3 regions of the Noviherbaspirillum phoenicis genome follow, and region 3 is predicted to be linked to each of the others. Evidence: predicted binding sites of a transcription regulator. Region 3 holds the regulator's gene; each other region holds the start of a gene.
What was found. Region 3 encodes LexA, which represses DNA repair genes until DNA is damaged. Its sites were predicted from a motif close to ACTGTATNNNNATACAGT; they were not measured.
Positions count from the first base shown of each region.

Region 1: the regulator LexA is predicted to act here: its motif matches at 2,928-2,945, upstream of ABC383_RS28020 (DUF3072 domain-containing protein).
Region 2: the regulator LexA is predicted to act here: its motif matches at 4,296-4,313, upstream of ABC383_RS05300 (DNA topoisomerase IV subunit B).

Region 1 is NZ_JBDFLX010000005.1:562,011-568,162, forward strand. Features, by position in the region: gene ABC383_RS28005 (GDP-L-fucose synthase family protein) at 1-291, shown strand, start outside; gene ABC383_RS28010 (LysR family transcriptional regulator) at 339-1,238, opposite strand; gene ABC383_RS28015 (3-hydroxybenzoate 6-monooxygenase) at 1,381-2,583, shown strand; gene ABC383_RS28020 (DUF3072 domain-containing protein) at 2,685-2,912, opposite strand; gene ABC383_RS28025 (porin) at 3,272-4,399, shown strand; gene ABC383_RS28030 (hypothetical protein) at 4,481-5,308, opposite strand; gene ABC383_RS28035 (hypothetical protein) at 5,959-6,152, shown strand, end outside.
Region 2 is NZ_JBDFLX010000001.1:1,152,396-1,158,547, forward strand. Features, by position in the region: gene ABC383_RS05290 (glutamate cyclase domain-containing protein) at 1-1,702, shown strand, start outside; gene ABC383_RS05295 (glutamate cyclase domain-containing protein) at 1,894-4,158, shown strand; gene ABC383_RS05300 (DNA topoisomerase IV subunit B) at 4,464-6,152, shown strand, end outside.
Region 3 is NZ_JBDFLX010000001.1:326,583-332,734, forward strand. Features, by position in the region: gene ABC383_RS01460 (RNA methyltransferase) at 63-893, shown strand; gene lexA (transcriptional repressor LexA) at 1,270-1,926, opposite strand; gene rpsF (30S ribosomal protein S6) at 2,184-2,552, shown strand; gene priB (primosomal replication protein N) at 2,574-2,894, shown strand; gene rpsR (30S ribosomal protein S18) at 2,896-3,180, shown strand; gene rplI (50S ribosomal protein L9) at 3,206-3,658, shown strand; gene ABC383_RS01490 (MarR family winged helix-turn-helix transcriptional regulator) at 3,766-4,209, opposite strand; gene ABC383_RS01495 (replicative DNA helicase) at 4,341-5,735, shown strand; gene ABC383_RS01500 (DUF47 domain-containing protein) at 5,793-6,152, shown strand, end outside.

The DNA of each region.
Region 1 (6,152 bases), on a different contig from region 3:
CTGCTCAATGTAGGTACGGGCATTGACCTGTCCATCCGCGAACTGGCTATGATGGTGATGCGGGTAATCGGCGTAGAGGGTTCACTTCAGTTCGACAGCAGCAAGCCTGATGGCACGCCAAGAAAGCTGCTGGACGTATCACGGCTGGCCGACACCGGATGGAATGCTCATACCAGCCTTGAGCAGGGCATCGCGATTGCCTACCAGGACTTCATTGCGCAAGAGACGTCAGTTAATGAAATGCAATCGCGCGCTGGCGAATCACCCGACCGGCTCACCCGGGCGCTTTGAGGCCCGGCGTTAACCCCGATGTGGAGTGCATCCATGAAATGACCGGCTCAGCCCGGCCCACCAAACAGCTCGGCCAGCGCGCGCCGCAGCCAGACATTGCCCGCATCCGCATGAAAGCGCTCATGCCAGTGCTGCTTGACCGCGTAAGAGGGCAGCGCCACCGGCGGCGCCAGCAGGCGTATCGCTTCCTGCGACGCCAGCGTGTTGCCCAGCCGCCGCGGCACGATCACCATCAGCTCGGTCTGCGCCACGATGCGGGCCACGCCCAGGAAGCTGGGCAGACGCAGCACCACTTCCCTCTGCAGGCCCTGCTGCGCCAGCGTCCTGTCAACGATGGAATGGCCGGTGCCGGAACTGCCGACCACGATATGGGCTTCCTTCAGGAAGGCGGCCTTGCCCAGTCTTTCACCGATGCGCGGATGGTTCTTCGCCGCCAGGCAGACGAAGTCCTGGGTGAACAGCGTCTGCTGATAGAAGCCCGCCTCCAGGTCGGGCATGAAGCCGACCGCGATGTCGGCTTCGCCGCTTTCCAGCCGGCGCGGGCTGTCAGTGGAAATCTTCTCGATCTCGATATGCACGCCGGGCGCCGCCTTGCGCAAATGATTGAGCAGCGTGGGCAGCAGCACGATCTCGCTGATGTCTGTGATCAGCAGCCGGAACACGCGGCGCGCGCTGGCCGGGTCGAAGGCTACGCGGGCGCCACGGGTGCGTTCCAGCATTGCCATCGCGTCGCGCAGCGCCGGATAGATCTCGCTGGCGAACGGCGTCGGCTCCATGCCGCGCGATGTGCGGCAAAACAGCTTGTCGCCATAATGCTGGCGCAACTTGTTGAGCGCGATGCTGGCCGTGCCCTGCGCCATGCCGCGCCGCTCGGCCGCGCGGGACACGCTGCCGGTCTTGTAGATCTCGTCGAACAGGTTGAGCCATTCCAGGTCCAGCTTGGCCATGCCGCTTCCTTCCGCCACCATTATTGAAAAATGCAATCCGGCATATTAAGTCACGCGCTTGACGGAATAATAGGGCAGGCAGAAACTCGCTCTCCATTCAGCCAGCAACGCAAAGCCGCTTCCCGCGGCGATTGGAGACAACATGCAGCAACGATCCGGATCTCTTCCCGTACTAATCGCCGGCGGCGGCATCGGCGGCCTGGCGGCCGCGCTGGCGCTGGTGCGCCAGGGCTTTGTGGTCAAGGTGTTGGAACAGGCGGCGCAGCTGGGCGAGATCGGCGCCGGCATCCAGCTCGGGCCGAACGCGTTTTCCGCGTTCGACGCGCTGGGCATCGGCGAGAAGGCGCGCGGCCGGGCGGTTTATACCGACGAAATGGTGATGCATGATGCGCTCGATGAAAGCCTGGTCGGCCGCATTCCCACCGGCGAGGCATTCCGCCAGCGCTTCGGCAACCCGTATGCGGTGATCCACCGTGCCGATGTCCACATGTCGCTGCTGGAAGGCGTAAGGGAATCGGGCCTGGTGGAACTGCAGACGTCCACTGCGGTGCAGCGGGTCGAGCAGGACGAAACCGGCGTCACCGTCTACGACGGCGCCGGCAACCGGCACCGCGGCCTGGCGCTGATCGGCGCCGATGGCGTGAAGTCGGCGGTGCGGCGGCAGTATGTCGGCGACGAGGCGCGGGTGTCGGGCCACGTGGTCTACCGCGCCGTGGTTGACCGCGAAAACTTCCCGGCCGACCTGCGCTGGAACGCCGCCAGCATCTGGGTCGGACCCAACTGCCACCTGGTGCACTATCCGCTGCGCGGCGGCGAGCAGTACAACGTCGTGGTGACCTTCCACAGCCGGGAGAAGGAGGAGTGGAGCGTGCGCGAAGGCAGCCGCGAGGAGGTGCAGAGCTATTTCGAGGGCATCTGCCCGAAGGCGCGCCAGCTGATCGACCTTCCCAGGGACTGGAAACGCTGGGCCACCGCAGACCGCGAGCCGATCGCCCAATGGAATTTCGGCCGCGTTACGCTCTTGGGCGACGCCGCCCATGCCACGCTGCAATACCTGGCCCAGGGCGCCTGCATGGCGCTGGAAGACGCGGTCACGCTGGGCGAAGCGCTGCGGGTGCAGGACAACGACATCGGCAAGGCATTCGACCTGTATCAGCGCTCACGGGTAGCGCGCACTGCGCGGGTGGTGCTGTCGGCAAGGGAGATGGGCCGCATCTTCCACGCCAAGGGCGTGGAGCGCCTGGTGCGCAACGACCTGTGGAAGGGCCGCACGCCGGAACGCTTCTACGACGCGATGGAATGGCTGTACGGCTGGAATGTGGGGAACTGCCTGGCGGACAGGTAAGGGCAGGGCGGGCCGGCCAGGAGAACCTGCGCGGTTGCCCGGCAGGCTGTTTCCGCCAGGCTGGCACGGGACGGCGTCCCGCGCCAGCCTGGCCGCCGCGCTTACTTCGTTTCTTCCAGACCGCGGCCGGTCTTGTGCTGCAGTTCATCGATGCGCTTGGATGCATCGGCCTTGCTGAGCGTCTCGTCCATCTCCACGCCGGCTTCTTCCGACAGGGTTTTCAGATAGGACTTCTGCGCCCCAGTCATGGGCTCGTCGCCGGTGGTCCAGTCCTTCGGGTCTTTCACCATATTGCTGTGGTCGGCTTGGTCTTGGGTGTGCTTGTCCATGTGATTCTCCGGATTACTGTTTATATGTACAGTATTCGAGGGGTGGGGGCGGTGAAAGTTCCAGGGTTTTTCCGGAAATATGCGTTTTTATGATTAGTCTGGCATCTGAACAGTTGTCTTCAAAAGTGATGCAAATTTATACAGATTGTGTTGCGCCACAGCGTGCTTCGCCGGTGTTAGTGCCTTGCGCAAGGTCTCCCGGTCCCGCCTGGCCTACCGTTTCTCAGACAGCAGGAAGAGCCGGCGCGCCCTTGCTCCGCTGTGCTTGATGCCGCAAGGAATCTCGGGCACGGCTTTTGCGATAGGAGCGGCGCATCCGATTACGGATGCCTGACCTTATCCATCCAGAGGAGACAACAATGCACCCTAAGCTCAAAAAATCGTTATGCGCGATGTTCGTGCTCGGCGCCGGCGCAGCCCATGCGCAGACCGCCGTCAATGTGTATGGCATCGTCGACGCCGGCATCGTATCGGTGAACAACCAGCGTGCCGCATCCGGCAACACCGGCAGCGTGACCGGCCTGAGCTCGGGCGGCATCAGCCCCAGCATCTTCGGCTTCAAGGGCAGCGAGGACCTCGGCGGCGGACTAAAGGCCAACTTCAACCTCGAAGGCCATTTTCTTTCCAACTCCGGCGCCGGCAGCCAATGGGGCGGCCTCTTCGGCCGTCAGGCCAACGTCGGGTTTTCCAGCAACCTGGGCACCGTCGCGTTGGGCAAGCAGTATTCCCCCGCGGTGCTGGCCTACGCTTCCACCGACCCGCGCGGCCTGAAGGAAACCTTTTCCGGCTTGCTGTCGTGGGCGCTGACGCAAGTCCCGCTCAACACCGGCGCCGCCGCCGCGCCGGCCAACTCAACCTCTGTGATCGACGTGTTCGTGGCCAATGCGATTTCGGTCGGCACCAAGGTCGGCGACCTGAACCTGAACGGCTCCTACAGTTTCGGCGAAGTCGCCGGCTCCAGTACGGAGAACCGCACCATTGCGCTCGGCGCCACCTACACCGGCCCGCTGACCCTGTCCGCCGCCTACCAGGCCGACAATGGTCGCAGAACCGCCACCGCCGGCGGCAGCGGCGTCCAGACCAGGAAATACAGCGTCGGCGCCGGCTACACCCTGGGCGACGCCACCCTGACCGCCAACTACCTGGACAACGAGAATACCAACCCGGCCAACGACGCCCGCCTGGCCCGTTACCAGGTCACCGGCCTGGGCCTGAACTACCGCACCGCGCCAAACAATGCCGCCACCTTGGCGTTCTACTATTCAAAGAACAAGGAGGGCAGCAACGACAACTCCAGGACCCTGATCCTGAGCGACGACTATTCCCTCTCCAAGCGCACCACGCTGTATGCGCTGGTGGCAGGCGTGAAGGCCGGCAGCGGCTATACCTTTGGCTCGCCGTTCGGCGTGGCCAATGACAAGGTGCTGCTCGGCGCGGCGGACAAGAGCACGACGGCGTTCCAGGTGGGCGTGAGGCACACGTTCTAAGCTAAAAACTTCGCCAAGGGCCTGCGCATCTACCGGATGACAGGCCCGGCCCATCGCCGCGCGGCGCAGTCCCGAACCCGACTAGCAGCGCAGGTCGAACTGCCGCGATTGCACGCGCGATTTGTCGGCCTTTATCCAGTCCTGCGCCTGGCCTGACTGCGGCGCGCGGGCAGCGGCATCCAGCCAGTGGATACGCCTGGCAAGATCCTCGCACTCCATCTTTCGCATATCGACCGCGACCGGCGCCTGCAGGGTCTGCATGCTGCGCTGGTATGCCTGCTCGGCCGCGATGCGCCGTGCCGTTAAATCCTCCAAATTCTCCTTCGGCGGGCTCGCAAAGCCTGACGAAGCGTCGGACAGGGCCAGTCGCCTGGTCTGGGTCGGCGCGCCGCAGGGCGAGTCGGCATACACGGTCTTTCCATTGACAGTGCATTTGAAGACCTGGGACGACTGGCCCGCATTGGGCATATCGACCTGGGGCGCAGGCATGGCACTGGTAGGCGCTTGCGCCGGCATCGGGGGCGGCTGGATGACAGGCGCGACCGGAAGCTCTGGCTGAAACATAGGCGCGACCTGCGTGCGCATCGATTTCGACGCGATGTTCATAAACCCCAAGACAACAGCGCAGGCCAGCAGGATAGCCAGCGCCATCCTGCCATTGACGTCCGGCGGCCCCTGCCTGCGCGCTTGCATGTGGCCGGTGCTGAAATCTGCCGAGTCGGGCGCAGCGCTGCCACGCGCAGGGAAGGCTGTAGCACGCATGGCGCCGCCGCGGTCCCGGCATAGGCGGGTGATCGCCGCGTCGAGGGCATCCAGCGTCTTCAGTGTCGGATCGCGGCGGCGCTCGTATTCCAGTAGCCGGATGGCTTTTGCCTTATCGCCAAGACATGCGGTAACGAGTTCCGACATCAATGCGTTCTGGATCCGGATTCTTTCGCTGACTGATATGCCTGGCTGCATGCCGTTCCTCTAATAAACAGATCCTTCATGGAATAAATATTTCCAAAAAGAAATGTGAAAGTTTAATCAAGGCGTTGATGTTATGTCCAGCAGAAACCCCTGAAAAATACCTGTAGATGAAATTGATCGTTAAACACGGTCATCTACATATGGTTAATAAGCGCGGGCGGCATACTAGCGGCCGCAAAACCGGGCGAGTTTGTTAGCGCGACTGTATTGCATGAAATTGACTGGGTGGATAAATGGGTTTTATCGGGGTCAGGAAAGCTAAAGAGATAGATAAACGGATAGACAGGCAGCGTTACCGACCTGAGATACATGTCAAAAAAATATCACCATTCATGCGAAACAAGGGAATGGCAGAGTGAAAAAATGGCTGTTTAACGTATTTGGAGCAACTATTCGGTCTAATCCAATAGCTAAGTTTTATTGGTGAACGCATGTTCATCAGGTTTGACAATTGTCAAAATAGGCCATTTTTTGCATGTCACGATCAAAAAACTTCGTAATTAAAATCGCAGTCATTGTCAACCGCAGGTCGCTATATGCTCTGTCTATTACCCACAAAATATCCGCCTCATGATTATTGGCTGAGATAATTGAAGAAAGTTTTCGACATTCATGAAAACCACTTTTCATTATTTCAGAATTGCAATTTTTTGGAGGCAATGATTTATTATTTATCGCTTCGCGATAGCTGCAGTGCGCTGGAGGACGATATGAAATCACATTTTTCACTTTTCTTGGCAAGTGGTACATTTTTTCTTTGTGGACTGCTCGGTTGCGCGAATCC
Region 2 (6,152 bases), 830 kb from region 3:
GAACAGGCGGCTGATAGAAATGCTTTTGACCGCCAGGCATCCGGAATTTGGCCCATATGTGCGATACGTGCCCATTACGGAAGTCAATGGCCAACTGGTGAGGCGACTGCACAAGGAATTCAACCGGCATGCGCCCGACCTCTCGCTTTACATTGATGTACCAGGGCGCAATGGTGCCGGTGATTACCTGGATGCAGACGGCAGCAGCATCAGTCTGCTCAATGTCGCGCTCGACCAGGCCCTCAACATGCAGAACCTGATGAAGATTCCCTCGATTGCCATCTGCGGCAGCAGTGTCAATGCGGGTTTCCCGGCATTGAATTCGCTTGACGAACCGGAAGATTCCGCAGCGGTAATTCATGCCACCCACGCCCTGGTCGTACCCGATGTGGTGCAAGGCACGCTGGGGCTAATGGAGCTGCTCTGCAGCGCTTGCCTGGATTCGCAAGCCTACCAGCCCGACTGGCTTGCCACCGCCCTCGACACGGCAGTGACGATAACCGAAAACGGGGTATTCAAAGCGCCAGTACCACGGTCCGGCGCCCTTCAGCAAAGCACATGGACGCCGAAAGCCCATACGCCCATCACGAATGAGCACCCGACGCTTCGACAACTCTCTGCCTTCCACAAACTGACGGGGGGCCGGCGGATCACATGGACGGAATCGATAGAGAAGTCAAAGCTGGAGGGGCCCAAAGTCCGTCATGCCGTACTTTACGACTCCAGCGACGGCGTCCTGATTGCCGCCAATGACTTCATTCGTTATATCAGGGCGCGTTCCAATTTCGTCCTCAAGGTCGACGCCGTAGCCGACCATGCCAAGGCCTCCTACGGAAAGCATAGTCATGAACGCCTTTTTGAAATCGTGGTGGATGGCGTTGCCTTCTCTGCAAAACTCAAGGCGGACGTCATTGTCATGGTCTGCAACACTGCCTGCACGGTCGATCTCCACCTGGTGACGAAGGCGGTGAAGAACTGGCTGGAAGGCCACGGCATCCACGGCTACCAGGTTCACATCATCGATCTGGTCAAAACCGTCGCCGCAGCGGTGGTTGAACTCGGAGGATCAAAGCCGACGCTGCTCACGACCGAAGCCACCAGCGAGAGTGGCGCCTATCCCCGTGCGATCAACGTGGCTGCAGAAAATGCCGGAACGGACTTGCCCGAGATCACGGTCATCGGTTGCGGCAACAGGAATGCACGCCCCAACAAGGATCTGGCTCACCTGGTGAACAAACTGGCGCACCTGAAAGACAAGACAAGCATTGCTTATACCGAGTTGGAACGCGAAGTGGAACGCTATGTCGACCTCATCCCGTTGGATTCCACATCGGTCTGGCTTTGCTGCACGCACTTCCCGGCACTGCTAGAACTTTTCAGAAAGCATCTCAACAGGCGCCTCAAGGATGCGGGGCTGCCCGAGGACAGCATTCCTATCAGGGACCCGCTAGTTGCACAGGCTGAAGCAACCATCCGTTTCCTCGAGGAACAGCAACCGGTCGAAAACAAGGACTACCGGGCTATTCAGAATTTGCGCGTACTGACCACTGGGATCAAGGAAGAAGTGGCCGCTTCAACGCGCGTCCATATCGGAAAAGAGGGTGTGCCCCTGTTCACAGTCAACTTTCCGAACGTAACCATCCTGCCCGCTCCTTCGCCCAGAACACGGCCAACGCCGAAGGATGATCGAGGGGAAAACTGATGCCCACTGTGGACTTACCCATCGGGGTTCTGGCATTGACGCAGACGGCGGTTGCGACTGCGCCTATTCGTGCAACGGCTGTACGACGTTTTTTCAGCAAGGTGAATTCGCTTGTCCGCTGTTGCGTCATTCGACTGACGGCGCGGGCACATTACATGAACGCAGCACAACGCTAGATTCGAGGAATGCATATGCTAAGGACCATCATTGCAAGAGGCATCCATCCCATCCCGGCCTGCCGGAACCACTATCCGTCAACGATGCCGACTGCCGCCAGATTCCTGGCGCGGCCACGTAGCATTCCATCCGCCTTCACTGACCGGCGTGAGCTGGCGTCACCGGCTCCGAGACGCCAATTTCATTCAAGCTCATTAATCTATTCCGATACGCCAAAGGTTGATCTTGGCGAGGAAATACGAACCGCGATCCTGGAAAGGGGCGAAACATACCCACCGCCGGAAGCAAGCGACCACGAGCTTCCCAAAAAATACAAAAAGTCCGCCCAGACTTTGATCGAAGGGGTGGGAGAGCAACTTCTATCACGCCCTTTCCCTGTCGGGAAAGCGCACTTGAAGAAAGAGTGCGAAGCGTTACTGAAGAAGAATTTCTTGCCGATCTTTCACAGGATAGCGAATGCGGAAAAGGTGATGATATTTTGTGGCCGTAACACGGCCGAAGGAAAACTGACGGTTGAAGGTCCTGTCAGCGCAGCGATCGCGGCCTATACCCTTTACAAATGCCATAAGGTCGCGATCATCGTGAGCGACGAACCGAACAAGCGATTGATACAACTGCTGCTGACCGCACTCGACGAGAAATGCGGGAAATTTATGACCTACCTTCCCATCAATCAGGTCAACGGCACCCTGCTTTCCACCTTGTTCAGGCAGGTCACCAGCCGCAAGCCAGACGTGACCTTGTACATCGATATACCCGGACGCAATAGGGATGGTGATTATCTTGACGAGATGGGACGTCCGATTGCGCTATCGAATGTCGCATTTGATCAGGCTCTGAATCTCCAGAATGCGCAGAAAATGGAAGCCATCGCGCTCTGCAGCGGGATCAATAGCGCTGGCTATCCGGCGAATGAATCAGTGGCGAATTTCAGTCAGAAGGATGATGACCTTCGTACCACCGTGTCGGCGAGCCACTCACTGGTTCTGCCGGATGTCATTGCCGGAACGCTGTCGCTGATGGAACTGGTCAGCACGGCGTGCACAGATCTTGAAGCCTGTAGCACCGCGCAGGTGCAGCGGTTGCTCTCCATCGCTGCCGAAAAGATTGAAGACATGAAACTGCAAGCGCCTGTATTGCGCAAGATGAGCAAGCCACGCCCTCCCTGGCAGGCAGCCGCGCCTGCCAGGATCGCTGAGGACCATCCCACACTTCAGATCCTCAAATCGATCCATGATGTGATCGATGCCAGCCATGTGATGTGGCCGGCCTCGCTCGAGAAAATCAAGTTTTACGGCCCTGAAATCCGCCATGTAACCCTGTTTGATTCGAGCGATGGCGTTCTGATCGCAACGGAAGATTTTCTGGACTATATGAGGGCCCGTTCGAATTTTCATGTCAAGGTTCAGGCCGTGGCTGATCACGAGAAGCGCCCTTACGGCAGATTTTTACCCGACGAATTATTCAGCGTCGTCGTCAACGGGCTTGCCTTCTGTGCGTCTCTCCAGGGAGACGCAATCGTCATGGTGTGCAACACCGCCTGCACCGTAGGGCTGGATCGCGTCAAGGCTGTCGTTGAAAAATGGCTCGTCGAAATGGATTTGCATTACAAGGTTGAGATCATCGATCTGATAGCAACCGTGGCAGGTGCAATCCTCGATGAAGGCGGCGCCCGCCCCGTACTGCTTGCCACGCAGGCCACGGCTGAATCCCATGCCTATCCCCGGGCGATCGAGATCTTGGCCGAAAAGCAGGGAAAGGTAGCGCCTCTCGTCACGGTAATCGGGTGTGGCAACAGGGATAAAAGGCCCCAGGATGACTGGGCAACGTTTGTCAACAACGGCGCCCATGATCCCAACCATCCTGACCATGAGGCTTTTTTATTTGCGGTCAAAACCTACGCCTACCAAATTCCGCTGAACGCTAGTTCAATCTGGCTATGCTGCACTCACTTTCCTATCTTGGCAAAATTCCTCAGAAAATATTTGAACGAACGTCTGGTTGCCATTGGCATGGAGCCGGACTGCATACTGATCGTTGACCCCCTGTCCTATCAGGCGGACGCAACGATTGTTCACCTGAGTAAGAAGAAATCCACCAAGAGCAAGGATTATGCCTCCCTGCGCAATCTTGAAGTAGTGACAACTGGATCGCATAAGGAGGTCAGTGAGTCAGTAAAAAGATATTTCAAACATGAAAAGCCGCTGATATTTGAAGTTGCATTCCCCCACATATCGATCGACCAAGGAAAGGCTCCTCCTCCTTCACTGGGAACTTGAACCACAAGGCAACCCGACGCACGGGTTGCCGATTGCTTCTCCCAACCTTTTCGCCGGCCTTTCCAATCATCTAGCGTTGGTAAATTCATTTGCTTGCCTTCCTCCTTCGCACGTCATACACAACATACAACAGTTTTACTGTATAAAAGCACAGTCTTTTTGCTATAATTCCATTCTGGTACAACGCCGCAGCAAATTCGAAGTTCGCCCCAAGCCTTGTATTTCATTAGAATGCAGGCATTTTGCACCGGCAAGTCCAGTTCGCCGGACCCGGCGCTTCCCTGTCTTTCACTGCTTCCCACCGAATGGCAACCAAAAAGAACCAAATTTCCGACTACAGCGAATCATCGATCCGCGTCCTCAAAGGCCTGGAGCCGGTCAAGCAACGGCCCGGCATGTACACCCGCACCGAGAACCCGCTGCACATCATCCAGGAAGTCATCGACAACGCCTCCGACGAAGCGCTCGGCGGGCATTGCCGCAACATCGTGGTGACATTGCGTGCCGATGGCGGCATCAGCGTCGATGACGACGGTCGCGGCATTCCGGTCGGCCTGCATCCCGAGGAAAAGGTGCCAACGGTCGAGATCGTGTTCACCCGGCTGCATGCCGGCGGCAAGTTCGACAAGGGCAGCGGCGGCGCGTATGCGTTCTCCGGCGGTCTGCATGGCGTTGGCGTATCGGTCACGAATGCGCTGTCGTCGCGCCTGGAAATCACGGTCTGGCGCGAGGGCAAGGTCCATCAGCTCGCCTTTGCCGACGGCGACCTGGTCGAGCCACTGACCTCCCGTTCACCGACCCGCGAAGACAAGAAATCCGGCACCCGCGTCACCGCCTGGCCCAATCCCCAGTATTTCGACTCTTCCGCGATTCCGCAGGCCGAGCTGCAGCGCCTGCTGCGCTCCAAGGCGGTGCTGCTGCCTGGCGTGAAAGTCACGCTGGTTCACGAGCGCACCGGCGAGAACCAGACCTGGCAATACGACCAAGGCCTGCGCGGCTACCTGACCGAATCGCTGGCACAGGGCTCGAATGCGGAACTGGTGATCCCGCTGTTCGAGGGCGAGCAATACGCCGGCCGCGATGCCGAGGGCTTTGCCGAAGGCGAAGGCGCGGCCTGGGTGGTGGCCTGGACCGAGGACGGCAACGTGATGCGCGAGTCCTATGTGAACCTGATCCCGACGCCGGCCGGCGGCACCCATGAGTCTGGCCTGCGCGAAGGCCTGTTCGGCGCCGTGAAGAACTTCGTCGAGATGCATGCGCTGCTGCCCAAGGGCGTGAAGCTGCTGCCGGAAGACGTGTTCGCCCGCACCTCCTTCGTGCTGTCAGCCAAGGTGCTGGACCCGCAGTTCCAGGGCCAGATCAAGGAGCGCCTGAATTCGCGCGACGCGGTGCGCCTGGTGGCGGGCTTTTGCCGGCCGCCGCTGGAATTGTGGCTGAACCAGCATGTGGACTACGGCAGGAAGCTGGCCGAGCTGGTGATCCGCCAGGCCCAGACCCGGCTGCGCTCGGCGCAGAAAGTGGAAAAGAAGAAGTCCTCCGGCGTGGCGGTGTTGCCGGGCAAGCTGACCGATTGCGAGTCGAGCGACGTCTCCCGCAACGAGCTGTTCCTGGTCGAGGGCGACTCGGCCGGCGGCTCGGCCAAGATGGGCCGCGACAAGGAATTCCAGGCCATCCTGCCGCTGCGCGGCAAGGTGCTCAACGCCTGGGAGACCGAGCGCGACAGGCTGTTCGCCAACAACGAGATCCATGACATCGCCGTGGCGATCGGCGTCGACCCGCACGGCAAGCATGACAACCCCGACCTGTCCGGGCTGCGCTATGGCCGCATCTGCATCCTGTCAGACGCCGACGTCGACGGCGCCCACATCCAAGTGCTGCTGCTGACGCTGTTCTTCCGCCATTTCCCCAAGCTGATCGACCGCGGCCATATCTGCGTTGCGCGGCCACCGCTGTACCGGGTGGATGCGCCGGCGCGCGGCAAGAAGCCGGTGCAG
Region 3 (6,152 bases):
GTACTGCTTGCCAGCCCGTCCGCGAAATTCCCGCTATTTTAAATGAAGCCTTGAAAATCAGTATGTCTCTTTTCCACCGCGTTCGCTTTGTGCTGGTCGAAACCAGTCGTCCCGGCAATATCGGCGCTGCTGCCCGCGCCATGAAAACCATGGGCTTCTCCGAACTCGTGCTGGTACGTCCACGGCGCGACGATGCGCTGCAGGAGGAAGAGGCGGTCGCATTCGCCAGCGGCGCCCAGGATATTCTGAGTGGTGCACGGGTTGTCGAGACGGTCGATGAGGCGCTGGCTGGATGCAATTTTGCGGCCGCGGTCAGCGCCCGCCTGAGGGAATACTCGCCGCCGGTACTCACGCCGCGCGGCATGGCGGCGCATCTGGCGGGGGATGAAAGCCGGCATGCGGCGGTCCTGTTCGGTAATGAGCGTTTCGGGCTGCCTAACGAGGTAGTGCAGCGCTGCAATGTGCTGATCAATATCCCGGCCAATCCCGACTATTCGTCGCTCAATCTGGCGCAGGCCGTGCAGGTGCTGGCCTATGAATGCAGGTTGGCCTCGGTGGGCGACGCGTTGCCGGAGGCAGGCGTCGGATTCCGCGGCGAATCGGCCGACAGGGTGCAGACCGACGGCATGTATGGCCATCTGGAGGAGGCCCTGATTCATCTGGGTTTTCTGAACCCGGCCAGTCCTAAAAAGCTGATGCCGCGCATCAAGCGCATGTTCGCGCGCGGCGGTCTTGAAACCGAGGAGGTCAATATCCTGCGTGGCGTTGCCCGCCTGATTCTCCAGGCCGAGCCAGGAAAGAGAGGGCAGGGTCGGGGTGTGGCGGATGTTGGGCAGCAAGGTGAAGCGCCGTCGAAGGAAAGCGGCGGGCGGCATGGAGGCCAGGAGGAGTAATAGGCGGCGAGCCGGGTATGCTGCCGGGCCATTGACCCGATCGCATAGCGCATCAGCACAAAACGCCCATGGGGGCGGCGCATACCCTATGCAACCTTGTACTGCAGGCTAAATCGGTTACCTGAGCCGGCATGCCAGCTATAACGCGCGTCAACCATGTGGCACGCGCTGGATCGGGTGCCGGTAAGCATGGTTGATTGCTGGTCTGCTGATGCAACGATAATGATCTGGCAATCAGTAACGAAGCGCCGAAACTGCAGCAAGCGAGGATGAGACAAGCGAGGATGAGACAAGCGAGGATGAGACAAGCGGGGATGCCGGGGCCGGGCCGGCCATCGCAAAACCGAAAGCTGGTACCCGCCCCGTGATCCTTGCCTTAACTCCAGGCCCGCAGCAAACCCACCGCCAGGCCTTCCAGTGCGAATTCTTCGCGCCCCGGATGTACACGGATGGTTTCAAAGTCCGGATTTTCCGGAAGAAGCTCGATCACCGAGCCAGACTTCTTGTAGCGCTTCACAGTGACATCATCGCCCAGCCGGGCAACGACGATCTCGCCATTCTTGGCGCTGTCAGCCTTCTTCACCGCCAGCAGATCGCCATCCATGATGCCGGCGTCGCGCATCGACATGCCTCGCACCTTCAGCAGGTAGTCGGGCTTGCTGCGAAACAGCGACGGGTCAACGCTGTAGGTAGCATCGATATGCTCCTGCGCCAGGATGGGGGAGCCGGCAGCCACCCGGCCGACCAGGGGCAGGCTCAGGTGCATGACTGCCGGGTGCGGCGCCGGAACCATGCCGCGCAAGCCGGTTCTGTCGTGGGAGGCGTCCACCAGGCGGATGCCGCGCGACGTGCCCGGCGATATTTCAATCGCGCCCTTGCGGGCAAGGGCCTGCAGATGTTCTTCGGCGGCATTGGCGGAACGAAAGCCCAGTATCTGGGCAATTTCAGCGCGCGTAGGCGGAAAGCCGGTGTTTTCGATGGCATCCTGGATCAGCTTGAGGATCTGTTCCTGGCGGGCGGTAAGTTTGATCATGGAAACACCTGGAATGTAAGAAGCGGGGTGCCGAAATGTAAAGCTGTGTGGAATGACAGCCTGTATTTTTATACAGTGGCTGTGTAAAAGCAAGCGTGTACCCTGTTAATTAAGCGCTTTTAAAGGAAAATATTGCCGAAGCAGTGAATTGGCTTGAGTCGATTCCGGCTTTCTAGTATGATCGCGGGTTTTCCTCTTCCCACACTCGTCTTGACGCCGGGGTGGGCGATTCTTCAATCAGTCCAAAAGGAGTTTTCATGCGTCATTATGAAATCGTATTTATCGTTCACCCGGACCAGAGCGAGCAGGTTCCGGCGATGATCGAGCGCTACAAGGGCATCGTTACCACCCGCGGCGGCGTCGTTCACCGCGTTGAAGACTGGGGCCGTCGCCAGATGGCTTACATGATCCAGAAGCTTGCCAAGGCACACTATGTTTGCCTGAACATCGAATGCGACAGCGAGACCCTGGCCGAAATCGAAACCGGCTTCAAGTTCAACGACGCCGTCCTGCGCCACCTGACCGTCAAGATGAAGCGCGCTGAAACCAGCCCGTCGCCGATGATGAAGGCAGTGCAGAAGGAAGACGCCGCCAAGAGCCACCGCGCTGAAGCCAGCGCCGCCTAAGGCGAGGGATATTCCCGGAGCGTGAACCAGTTTCAGTTTGTTGCAACAATTGCCGAGCGCGAGGTTCTGCGCTACACCCCGGCAGGCATCCCGATCGTTTCCGCCCGTTTGCTGCATGTCTCGCAGCAGACCGAGGCAAGAATAGACAGACGGGTGGAATTTGAAATCGCCGCGGTTGCCGCCGGCGAGATTTCAGGAAGATTCCACAATGCCGACTTGGGCGGAACCTACCGGTTTTCCGGCTTTCTCTCTCGCAAGAGTCGCAACAGTAAAAGCCTCGTGTTTCATGTCAGCGATTTCGAGGCAGTCAACCAACATAGTGATATAGATACAGGAGCCTAAAATGGCATTCGGTAAAAAATTCGACAAGAGCAAGCTCAAGGAAAAGCGCAAGCAGCAAAACCCCCTGTTCAAGCGCAAGAAGTTCTGCCGCTTCACCGCCGCCAAGGTCGAGCAGGTGGACTACAAGGACGTCGACACCCTGAAGGACTTCGTCCAGGAAAACGGCAAGATCATGCCGGCACGCCTGACCGGCACTCGTGCCCACTACCAGCGTCAGGTCGACACCGCGATCAAGCGCGCACGCTATCTCGCGCTGCTGCCGTACACCGACCTGCACAACGCGTAATCGACGACTGGAATAGGAGAAAAACATGCAAGTCATTCTGTTGGATAAAGTCGTCAACCTGGGCAATCTGGGCGACGTCGTTCGCGTCAAGGACGGTTACGCCCGTAACTTCCTGATCCCTAACCGCATGGCACGCCGTGCAACCCAGGCCGCCGTGGCCGAGTTCGAAGTCAAGCGCGCCGACCTGGAAAAGGCTGCCGCCGAGAAGCTGGCAGCTGCCCAGGCCCAGGGTGAAAAGATGAGCGGCCTGACCGTCCAGATTTCGCAAAAGGCTGGCGTTGACGGCCGCCTGTTCGGTTCCGTCACCAATGCAGACGTTGCCGAAGCACTGAGCAAGCAGGGCTTTGCCGTTGAAAAGGTACAGGTTCGCATGCCCCAAGGTCCGATCAAGACCACCGGCGAGCATCCTGTCACCGTTTCGCTGCACACCGACGTGGCCGTCGAACTGACGGTTGCAGTGCAGGGCGAGCACGCCTGATATACGGATACTCATCCGATAAAAAATGCCGGGGATTCCCGGCATTTTTTTTGCGCGTTCCGCCTCTCGGGCAGCTGCTGCGCCGCAGCGGCGCAGCGCCCACCGATTCAGCTGTTGCCTATCATCCGACGCAGGAAGATCTTGAACTGCGCGACTTCCTCGGGCGTGAAGTCACGCAGATGATGGTTCAGCGCATTGATGGCCACCAGCGTCATCTGGTCGGCCAGGCTCTTGCCCTTGTCGGTCAGGCTGACCTGCACCATGCGCCGATCGGCATGACTGCGCAGGCGTCGTATGAAACCCTTTTCTTCGAGCCGGTCCAGCGCACGCGTCATGGCGCCCGTATCGATGGCCATTTCCCGTGCCAGGTCGGCTGCGGTGTCTGCGTGGCCGTGCAGCAGGCGCAGAAAAATGCCGAGCTGGGCATGGGTCATGTCGAACTCGGCAAGCGCGCGGTCTATCGTCGTGCTCAATTGCCCGCCGGCGCGTTTGAGCAGGTAGCCGATGCTCTCGTCCGGGGTGTAGTTGTCCAGTCGGTAAGGTTGGCTCATGGGCGGCGTCAGGTGAAAGGAGCAGCCAATGTAAACAGGGTGCATCCAATTATCAAGTACCGTATCGCACGGTAAACAGTTCGGTCAGCGAATTTCTGGCCTGCTGCTTTGGCCAGCGGCGAGCAGGTATAATGCGCGCCATGAATAGCCGTCCCGATCCGCAAGTCGATTCCCTACGCGTCCCGCCACACTCCATCGAAGCAGAACAGTCCGTGCTGGGCGGCCTGCTTCTGGATAATGCTGCCTGGGACCGCATCGCCGATTTCGTTAGCCAGGAAGATTTCTATCGGTTCGATCACCGCTTGATCTTCCAGCATATTGTCAAATTAATCAACAATTCCCGCCCGGCGGACGTGATTACCGTCTATGAGGCGCTTTCCTCGTCCGGCAAGGCCGAGGAGGTCGGTGGCCTCAGCTATCTGAATGCGCTGGCGCAGAACACCCCATCTGCCGCCAATATCCGCCGCTATGCCGAAATCGTGCGTGACCGCGGCGTGCTGCGCAAGTTGATCACGGTCGCGGACGAGATTTCCGGCGACGCCTTCAACCCGCAGGGCAAGGAAGTCAAGCAGATGCTGGACGAGGCGGAATCCAAGATTTTCGCCATTGCCGAAGAGGGTGCGCGCGGCGCCCAGGGTTTCCAGGAAATCCAGCCGCTGTTGACCCAGGTCGTCGAACGCATCGATGAGCTCTACAACCGCGACAGCCAGAATGACATCACCGGCGTGCCGACCGGTTTTGTCGACCTGGACCGCATGACGTCCGGCCTGCAGCCGGGCGACCTTGTCATCGTCGCCGGACGTCCTTCGATGGGCAAGACGGCATTCTCGATCAACATCGGCGAAAACGTGGCGATCGACAGCGGCCTGCCGGTGGCTGTGTTTTCGATGGAAATGGGCGGCGCACAGCTGGCCATGCGTATGCTGGGCTCGGTGGGCAAGCTCGACCAGCACAGGCTGCGCACCGGCCGGCTGGCCGACGAGGACTGGCCGCGCCTGACGCATGCGATCCAGAAGATGAACGATGCCCAGCTCTACATCGACGAGACGCCGGCGCTGAGTTCGATCGAGCTGCGCGCCCGTTCGCGTCGCCTGTCCCGGCAGTGCGGCAAGCTGGGCCTGATCATCGTCGACTACCTGCAGCTGATGTCGGCCAACTCCGCCGGCGAAAACCGGGCAACGGAAATTTCGGAAATTTCCCGTAACCTGAAGGGCCTGGCCAAGGAGCTCAACTGCCCGGTCATCGCGCTGTCGCAGCTGAACCGCTCGCTGGAACAGCGGCCGAACAAGCGCCCGGTAATGTCCGACCTGCGCGAATCCGGCGCTATCGAGCAGGATGCCGACGTCATTCTGTTCATTTACCGCGATGAAGTGTATAACCCCGATTCCCAGGACAAGGGCACTGCCGAGATCATTATCGGCAAGCAGCGTAACGGCCCCATCGGGGCGGTTCGGCTGACTTTCCTTGGCCAGTTCACCAAGTTTGACAACTACGTTGGCAATGCGCCGATGTACAGCAGCGAATAAACGCCGTTCGCGCCAGCCCAAGGACGCTGTCCCCCCTTTTTATCTGGAGAAACAATCATGTTTGGACGTCTGATGCCCAACGAGGGCAAATTTTTTGAGCTGTTCATTCAGCATGCCGACCTGTGCGTCAAGGGCGCGCGCGAGATGGTGGCGCTGATGACCAGCTTCGATGACCTGGAAAACCGGGTGCATGCCATTGAAGGCATCGAGAAGCAGGCTGACAAGGTCACCCACAACACGCTGGAAATGCTGCACAAGACCTTCATCACGCCGCTGGACCGCGATGACATCCATCAGCTCATTACCCGCATGGACGACATCCTCGACCTGCTCGAAGATGCGGCGCAGACGATCTCCCTGTACGACATCAAGAACACCACGCCGGAAGCCAAGCGCCTGGCCGAACTGTGCCTGGCC